2 regions of the Bradyrhizobium sp. USDA 4473 genome follow, and region 1 is predicted to be linked to the other one. Evidence: predicted binding sites of a transcription regulator. Region 1 holds the regulator's gene; the other holds the start of a gene.

Region 1 (3,908 bases):
CGCGGACTCTTGCGCCAGAGTCACGCCATATTGTAGCGTTTGGCCTGTCGGGTACGACATCTCGTGCGGCAGTACTGGACCCTCTAAGTAGCCTTTGTGTCTCGCGTAAACGTTCGGGCGCAACACCGCGCCCGGCGAGGGCTAAGGGATTCTGGCCGCAGGGATATTTGTCCAGATTTGGCTCGCAGCGCCGCTCCAATGACTGGCCGGCGCCATGCGAAAGGAAGAATGCGATGACGGTATTGACCTGGTCCGACGATCGCGTCGAGCAGCTGAAGAAGCTCTGGGAGTCTGGCCTTTCGGCCAGCCAGATCGCAGCGGAACTTGGCAATGTGACGCGAAACGCCGTGATCGGCAAAGTGCACCGGCTCGGCCTCTCCGGCCGCGCCAAGGCACCCTCCACGGCGGCGCCGCGGCAGCGCAAGGCGCGCCCCGCCCAGCACATGATGCGAGTGGCGCGCCCGGTCTCGCGCGGCAACACCGCGCTCGCGCACGCCTTCGAGGTCGAGATGGAGCCCGATCCGATCTCGTTCGACAACGTGGTGCCGATGAGCCAGCGGCTGTCGCTGCTCGAACTCAACGAGGCCACCTGTCACTGGCCGGTCGGCGATCCCTCGAGCCCGGAATTCTTCTTCTGCGGCGGCAAGGCGCTCGCCGGCCTGCCCTATTGCGCGCATCATTCCCGCGTCGCCTACCAGCCCGCCGCCGATCGCCGCCGGCCGTCGGCGAAGCCGCAGATCAAGTAGCCCTCGGGAAAACTACGGAAGACCTGAAAAACAAATCCCCGCACAAGCGGGGATTTTTTGTGAGCGAATGAACATCAAGGGCACATAGCCCAGGTCAAGCGCACTGCGCGACGTAAGGTGAGCACACGCGCCCCTCCCCACCCTCCCCCGCAAGGAGGGAGGGAGCCGGACAGTGTGCTCACCTCACGCGATAACGAGCCGCCGCTCGTGGCGCGATGGATTGCTTCGCTCCGCTCGCAATGACGATGACGGCTCTCGCCGGAAAGGCGACTTACGGCTGCGGCTCGGCTTTCGCGAAGCGGTCGTCGAGCGCGTAGCCGGCGCCGCGCACGGTGCGGATCGGATCCTGCTCGCGGCCCGGATTGAGCAGCTTGCGCAGGCGGCCGATATGGACGTCGACGGTGCGCTCATCGATGTAGATGTCGCGGCCCCAGACGCTGTCGAGCAGCTGCTCGCGGCTGAACACGCGGCCGGGATGCTCAAGGAAGAATTCGAGCAGCCGATACTCGGTCGGCCCGAGATCGATCGGACGGCCCGAGCGCGCGACGCGGCGCTTCTCGCGGTCGAGCTCGATGTCGCCATAGGTCAGGACGGTGGCGAGCCGCTCCGGGCTCGCGCGGCGCAGCAGGCCCTTCACCCGCGCCAGGAGCTCCGGCACCGAGAACGGCTTGACGATGTAATCGTCGGCGCCGGTGGCCAGACCGCGCACCCGCTCGCTCTCCTCGCCGCGCGCGGTCAGCATGATGATCGGAAGCTGCTTGGTCTCGGGCCGCGCCCGCAGGCGGCGGCACAGCTCGATGCCGGACAGGCCCGGCAGCATCCAGTCGAGGACCACGAGGTCGGGAACGCGCTCCTTGAGGCGGGTATCGGCATCGTCGCCGCGCCCCACCGTTTCGACATCGTAGCCTTCCGCATCGAGGTTGTAGCGCAACAGCGTCGTTAGCGCTTCCTCGTCTTCGACTACCAGAATGCGTGCGCTCATCGGTCTAAGTTCTTTCTCTGTGGTGATCTGTTGCCCAGACGCAAACCGAAACACTTAGCTTCTTGAGCATAATCCCCGCGGAAACGACTTGTCGAAGACAATCCGGTTCCGCGCGTGCGGATGATGTCCTAGTTACCCGGCACAGTGGTGGCAAAATTGGTCATGTCGCCCTTCGGGCGCTTGTCGGTGATCTGCTGGCCTTCGATCATGTAGAACACAGTCTCGGCGATGTTGGTGGCGTGATCGCCGATCCGCTCGATGTTCTTGGCGCAGAACATCAGATGGATGCAGAACGAGATGTTGCGCGGATCTTCCATCATGTAGGTGAGCAGCTCGCGGAACAGCGAGGTGCAGATCGCATCGACCTCCTCGTCGCCCTTCCAGACGTTCATCGCCGCCGGCAGATCGTGCGCGGCATAGGCGTCGAGCACCGACTTGACCTGCGACAGCACGAGGTCGGTCATGTGCTCCAGGCCGCGGATCAGCTTCAGCGGCTGGAAATCGCTCTCCAGCGCCGCGACGCGCTTGCCCATGTTCTTGGCGAGGTCGCCGATCCGCTCGAGGTCGGTGGCGACGCGCATCGCGCTGACGATCTCGCGCAGATCGATCGCCATCGGCTGGCGCCGCGCGATCGTCAGCACCGCGCGCTCTTCGATGACGCGCTGCAGATTGTCGATCTCGATATCGGCGGCGACCACGCGCTTGCCGAGCGCGACGTCGCGCCGGATCAGCGCGTCGACCGACTCGGTGATCATCCGCTCGACGAGGCCGCCCATCTCGGCGACCAGGCGGGTCAACTCCTGCAGGTCGCTGTCGAATGCCTTGGCGGTGTGTTCAGAAGCCATCATCTGTCTCCTCAGCCCGGTCAGCCGAACCGGCCGGTGATGTAGTCCTGGGTGCGTCGATCGCTCGGCGAGGTGAAGATCTTGTTGGTGTCGTCGAACTCGATCAGCTCGCCGAGATACATGAAGGCGGTCTTGTCGGAGACGCGCGCCGCCTGCTGCATGTTGTGGGTGACGATCGCGATCGTGTAATCCTCGGAGAGCTCCTGGATCAGCTCCTCGACCTTGGCGGTGGAGATCGGATCGAGCGCCGAGCACGGTTCGTCGAACAGGATCACCTCGGGACGCACCGCCACGGTGCGCGCGATGCACAGCCGCTGCTGCTGGCCGCCGGACAGCGACAGGCCGGAGGCGTTCAGCTTGTCCTTGACCTCGTTCCACAGCGCGCCGCCGCGCAGCGCCTTCTCGACCCGGTCGTCCATCTCGGACTTCGAGATCTTCTCGTAGAGGCGGATGCCGAAGGCGATGTTCTCGTAGATCGTCATCGGGAACGGCGTCGGCTTCTGGAACACCATGCCGACCCGCGCGCGGAGCAGATTGAGGTCGAGCTTGGGATCGAGGATGTTGGTCTGGTCCAGCATCAGCTGGCCGACCGCGCGCTGGCCCGGATAAAGGTCGTACATCCGGTTGAAGATGCGCAGCAGGGTCGACTTGCCGCAGCCCGACGGTCCGATGAACGCCGTGACGCGGTTGGTGCCGAGCGTCAGGTTGATGTTCTTCAGCGCGTGGTGCTCGCCGTAATAGAAATTGAGGTTACGCACCGTGACTTTCGGCGGCGCGTCCGGAAGCGGCACCTGGGGAACGTGGCCCGCGACAGTCGTGGAGACGGAAAGCTCGGTCATTTTGCGGTCCTTTCGGCACCAAGGATACGCGCGCCGATATTCAACGCGAGCACGGTGAAGGTGATGAGCAGTGCGCCGCTCCACGCCAGTTCCTTCCAGTAGGCGTAGGGGCTCTGCACGAAGTTGTTGATGGTCACCGGCAGGTTGGCCATCGTCTTGGTCAAATCCCAGCTGAAGAACTGGTTCGACAGCGCGGTGAATAGCAGCGGCGCGGTCTCGCCGGCGACACGCGCGGTCGCCAGCAGCACGCCGGTGATCAAGCCGCTACGCGCAGCACGATAAGCGATCCGCTTGATCACCAGCGAACGCGGCAGGCCGAGCGCGGAGGCCGCCTCGCGCAACGGATTGGGCACCAGCAGCAGCATGTCCTCGGTGGTGCGCAGCACGACCGGGATCACGATCACGGCGAGCGCAAGACTGCCTGCGATCGCCGAGAAGCCGCGCATCGGCACCACCACCGCACCATAGATGAACAGGCCGATGATGATCGACGGCG
Region 2 (3,908 bases), 1.0 Mb from region 1:
CGAATGGTGGGGCCCGGACTACAGCGGACCTCCGCTGGTCTCGATGGAGAAGAAGATCGCCGACGGCCTCTCCCTGCAGATCGGCGACGAGGTCGTGGTCAACGTGCTCGGCCGCGACGTGCCGGCGAAGATCGCCAATCTGCGCAACATCGACTGGCAGGGCCTCGGCATCAACTTCGTGCTGGTGTTCTCGCCGAACGCCTTCAAGGGCGCGCCGCACAGCCACGTCGCCACCCTGACGGAGCCGCATGCAAGCTCGACCCAGGCGGGCGCTGACGACGATGCGCGCATCATCAAGCAGGTCGCCGATGCGTTTCCGATGGTGACGAGCGTGCGGGTCCGCGAGGCGCTGGAGACGGTCGGCAGCGTCGTCAGCAACCTCGTGCTGGCGATCCGCGGCGCCAGCGCCGTGACGCTGATCTCGGCGATCCTGGTGCTGGGCGGCGCGCTCGCGGCCGGGCACCGTCACCGGGTCTATGATGCCGTGATCCTCAAGACGCTCGGCGCGACGCGGCCGCGATTGCTCGGCGCTTACGCGCTGGAGTATCTGATGATCGGTTTTGCAACCGCGATCTTCGGCGTCATCGCCGGTTCGGTCGCGGCCTGGCTGATCGTGACGCGGCTGATGACGCTGAGCTTCATCTGGCAGGCCGGCAGCGCCGCGCTGGTCGTGCTCGCCGCGCTGGTCGTCACGGTCGGGCTTGGGCTGGCCGGCACGCTGCTCGCGCTGAACCAGAAACCGGCCTCGGTGCTGCGGAATTTGTGACAATATGTAGCGGCGAAAGCGCCGTTTTTGCCTATCATGCTAGGCCAGAGCGACATTCGGCCGCGCGTGGAAGCTTGCGTCGGATGTGTTAATTTCCCACATACCAAACGGGTCGGATGGCCGGCTGAATGACACGGAATTAATGTTCCGCAAACCGAGCCATCTGAGATAGATTTACGACCGGCGCCGCAAATCCCTTGCGCTCCACCGGGACCAACCACGGGAATTCGACCATGTCGGACCTAGACCGCAATTACGCTTCTCCTTTCGGCCGGGCCGCCGGGCGCATTGACGCTGCGGCCGTCGACGCCGGTCTGCGCGCCTACATGCTGCGCATCTACAACTACATGAGCATCGGCCTTGCCATCACCGGCCTGGCCGCGCTCGGCGTCTACATGGGCGCGGTGACCACCGACCAGTCGGCCGCGGTCGCCAAGTTCGGCAACGCCTATCTGACGCAGTTCGGCTACGCGATGTTCGTGAGCCCGCTGAAGTGGCTGTTCATCCTCGCTCCCTTGGCGATGGTGTTCGTCATCTCGGCCGGCATCAACCGCTTGCAGCCCGCGACCGCCCAGCTCCTGTTCTGGGTGTTCTCGGCGCTGATGGGCCTGTCGCTGTCGTCGATCTTCCTGGTGTACACGCACACCTCGATCGTGCGCGTGTTCTTCATCACCGCGGCGACGTTCGGTGCGCTGAGCCTGTACGGCTACACCACCAAGCGTGACATGAGCGGCATGGGCTCGTTCCTGTTCATGGGCCTGATCGGCATCATCATCGCGAGCCTGGTCAACCTGTTCCTGGCGAGCTCGGCGCTGCAGTTCATCGTCTCGGTGGTCGGCGTGCTGGTGTTCGCGGGCCTCACCGCCTGGGACACCCAGCGGCTGAAGAACGACTACATCTACGGTTACGCCTCGCAGGGTGGCGTGATGGCAGAGCGTGCGGCGATCACGGGTGCGCTGTCGCTCTACCTGAACTTCATCAACCTGTTCACGCTGCTCTTGCAGCTGCTCGGCCAGCGCGATTAACCACCTCGAGCAAGGCAACCGATCGAAGCCCCGGCCATCTGGCCGGGGCTTTTCTTTTCGGCGGGCCGAATGGCGTAGCCCGGATGGAGCGGAGCGCAATCCGGGACTCCTCCATCCGCGGTTACAACGGCCCCGGATTGCGCTCCGCTTCATCCGGGCTACGAAGCCGCGGCCTTGCCACGCCTACACCAGCGACAGCTTGCGGTCGATCGCGAGCAGCACACGTTCGAGTTCATGGCCACGGCGCAGGATCAGACCGGTCGCCGAAATCACGCTGTACATGCCTTGCTTGCGCGCCAGCCGGGGATCCTTCTCGATCCGGTAGATCGGCATTTCCGACGCACGCCGGAACACCGAGAACACGGCGCGGTCCTTCAGAAAGTCGATCGCGTAGTCGCGCCACTCGCCGTCGGCGACCATGCGGCCGTAGAGATTGAGGATGCGGTTGAGCTCAAGTCGATTGAATGTCACGCGGTTGGGCTGGGGGGTCGCGGCGACGGGACGCGCCGCGGCGCGACTCCCGCTCGGATCAGTGTCCTCCGAGATCAAACTCATCGAGCGCCTCCTGTCATCTCGGTGACGGCGGAACCCGAATGCCGTCCACCCTTCGGGATCGTCACGAGAGTGACATGATTGCGCTAAGCGATGGGCCCTGCAAGGGGCCATTCGCAACGCAACCAGGCCTTAACCACTATTGGACGCAACGGATTGTCCGAAAAACCAGAGAGTCACGGGAACGTTAGCGGAATCATATTGCTGCCCCACTTCCGCCAATCGCCCGCCCCGCTGCCTTGCGAAAACAAAATCCTGCGTTGGCCCGGTCCTTTCGGTTCCGGATTCCTCAGCCCCCAGCCCCCCGGGGCCGTCGGGATCGGGCCTGTTCGCAGGGGAGTCAAATCCCAACACTGGGCCAACGAAAGTTGGTCCTTTTTGTTTTTGGGACCTACGGCATAGCGCACGATCGAGACGCAGGCGCAAAGCCTCGCGTCCTTCCTTTCAGCACATCACTGGATGCACGTTCGCTGTCGCTCGGCTGCGCGACAAACCATGCGACGCAAGCGCGCCCCGTGAAGCTTAGTGAAGCGAGGTGAACGCGGCGCCGAGCATCGGGCCCGGCTTGTCGCGATTGCCGTCCTGGACGTACACCGCCGCGGCATCGACGCCCTCGCGCGTGATGTTCTCCAGCGGCACCGTCCAGCTCCCGGACGACCCGTTCCAGTCACCGACCTTGAGGAGGTTGCGCACCACATTGTGGTAGGTGATCTCGCGGCCGCGGTTCTCGCCGCGCGCGATCGAGATCGGCACCGACTTCGAGATCGAGCAGATCCAGACTTCGCCGCGCGATGCGGCGGGCGACTTCGATGCCGCGACCGACACGTTGATCTGCTTGCCGGTCAGCGTCATCGTCACCGGCACCGACATCACGCTGCCGCCCTTCTCGGTATCCTTGATCGCGCTCTCGATGCCGGCGCGATCGCTGCCGATCACATGCGCGGAGCCGTTGATCACGGCCTGCGGCGTGTAGACATCGCGATCGCCGCGCATATGCGAATAGGCTTTCTGACGCGCGCTGAACCGGGAGTCGGCCAGCGTATCCTTCCAGCCGAGATAGTCCCAGTAGTCGATCGGCATGCTGAGCGCGATGACGTTGGGGTCCTTCGCAAGATCACCGATGATCTTGTCCGCGGGCGGGCAGGACGAGCATCCCTGCGAGGTGAAGAGTTCGACGACAGCACGCGGATCGGCGTGAGCGGGGCGGATGATTGCGACGATCGCGCAGATACCGAGCGCACTGGACCATCGCGAGATAGAATTATAGGCCATCATCGCTGTCATACTGCGAACCAGTCGTGATGATTTCCATCCGTAATTGTACGGAGCATGAAGTCTGTCCCTGAACTTGCGTGCCCCAAAACGCGAGAAAGCGGCCTTTTCATAGGCCGCCTTCTTTTTGGTCGCTACTCACTAAGCGGTGAGCCACCGATCACAAATCCGCGTTGAGGCATGGTCCCTCGCGGCAAACGCGAGGGGTTTGCGCGGAGACCAGACTCCAACAAACGGCCCTTAGGCCGCGAGTTTGCGCAGCACGTAGTGCAGGATGCCGCCGTTGCGATAGT

What was found. The regulator PhoB, encoded in region 1, activates phosphate uptake and scavenging genes when phosphate is short. The targets are predictions, from matches to a motif close to TGTCATNNANCTGTCAT.
Region 2: ACVW17_RS08795 (DUF2794 domain-containing protein) is a predicted target of PhoB. The motif match lies at 2,406-2,422, and genes of this name have one in related genera.

The regions. Positions count from the first base shown of each region.
Region 1 is NZ_JBSSGE010000001.1:850,233-854,140, forward strand. Features, by position in the region: gene ACVW17_RS03990 (GcrA family cell cycle regulator) at 234-746, shown strand; gene phoB (phosphate regulon transcriptional regulator PhoB) at 1,018-1,728, opposite strand; gene phoU (phosphate signaling complex protein PhoU) at 1,857-2,573, opposite strand; gene pstB (phosphate ABC transporter ATP-binding protein PstB) at 2,594-3,412, opposite strand; gene pstA (phosphate ABC transporter permease PstA) at 3,409-3,908, opposite strand, start outside.
Region 2 is NZ_JBSSGE010000001.1:1,872,131-1,876,038, reverse strand. Features, by position in the region: gene ACVW17_RS08805 (ABC transporter permease) at 1-766, shown strand, start outside; gene ACVW17_RS08800 (Bax inhibitor-1/YccA family protein) at 1,000-1,791, shown strand; gene ACVW17_RS08795 (DUF2794 domain-containing protein) at 1,975-2,346, opposite strand; gene ACVW17_RS08790 (DUF1223 domain-containing protein) at 2,866-3,627, opposite strand; gene acnA (aconitate hydratase AcnA) at 3,856-3,908, opposite strand, start outside.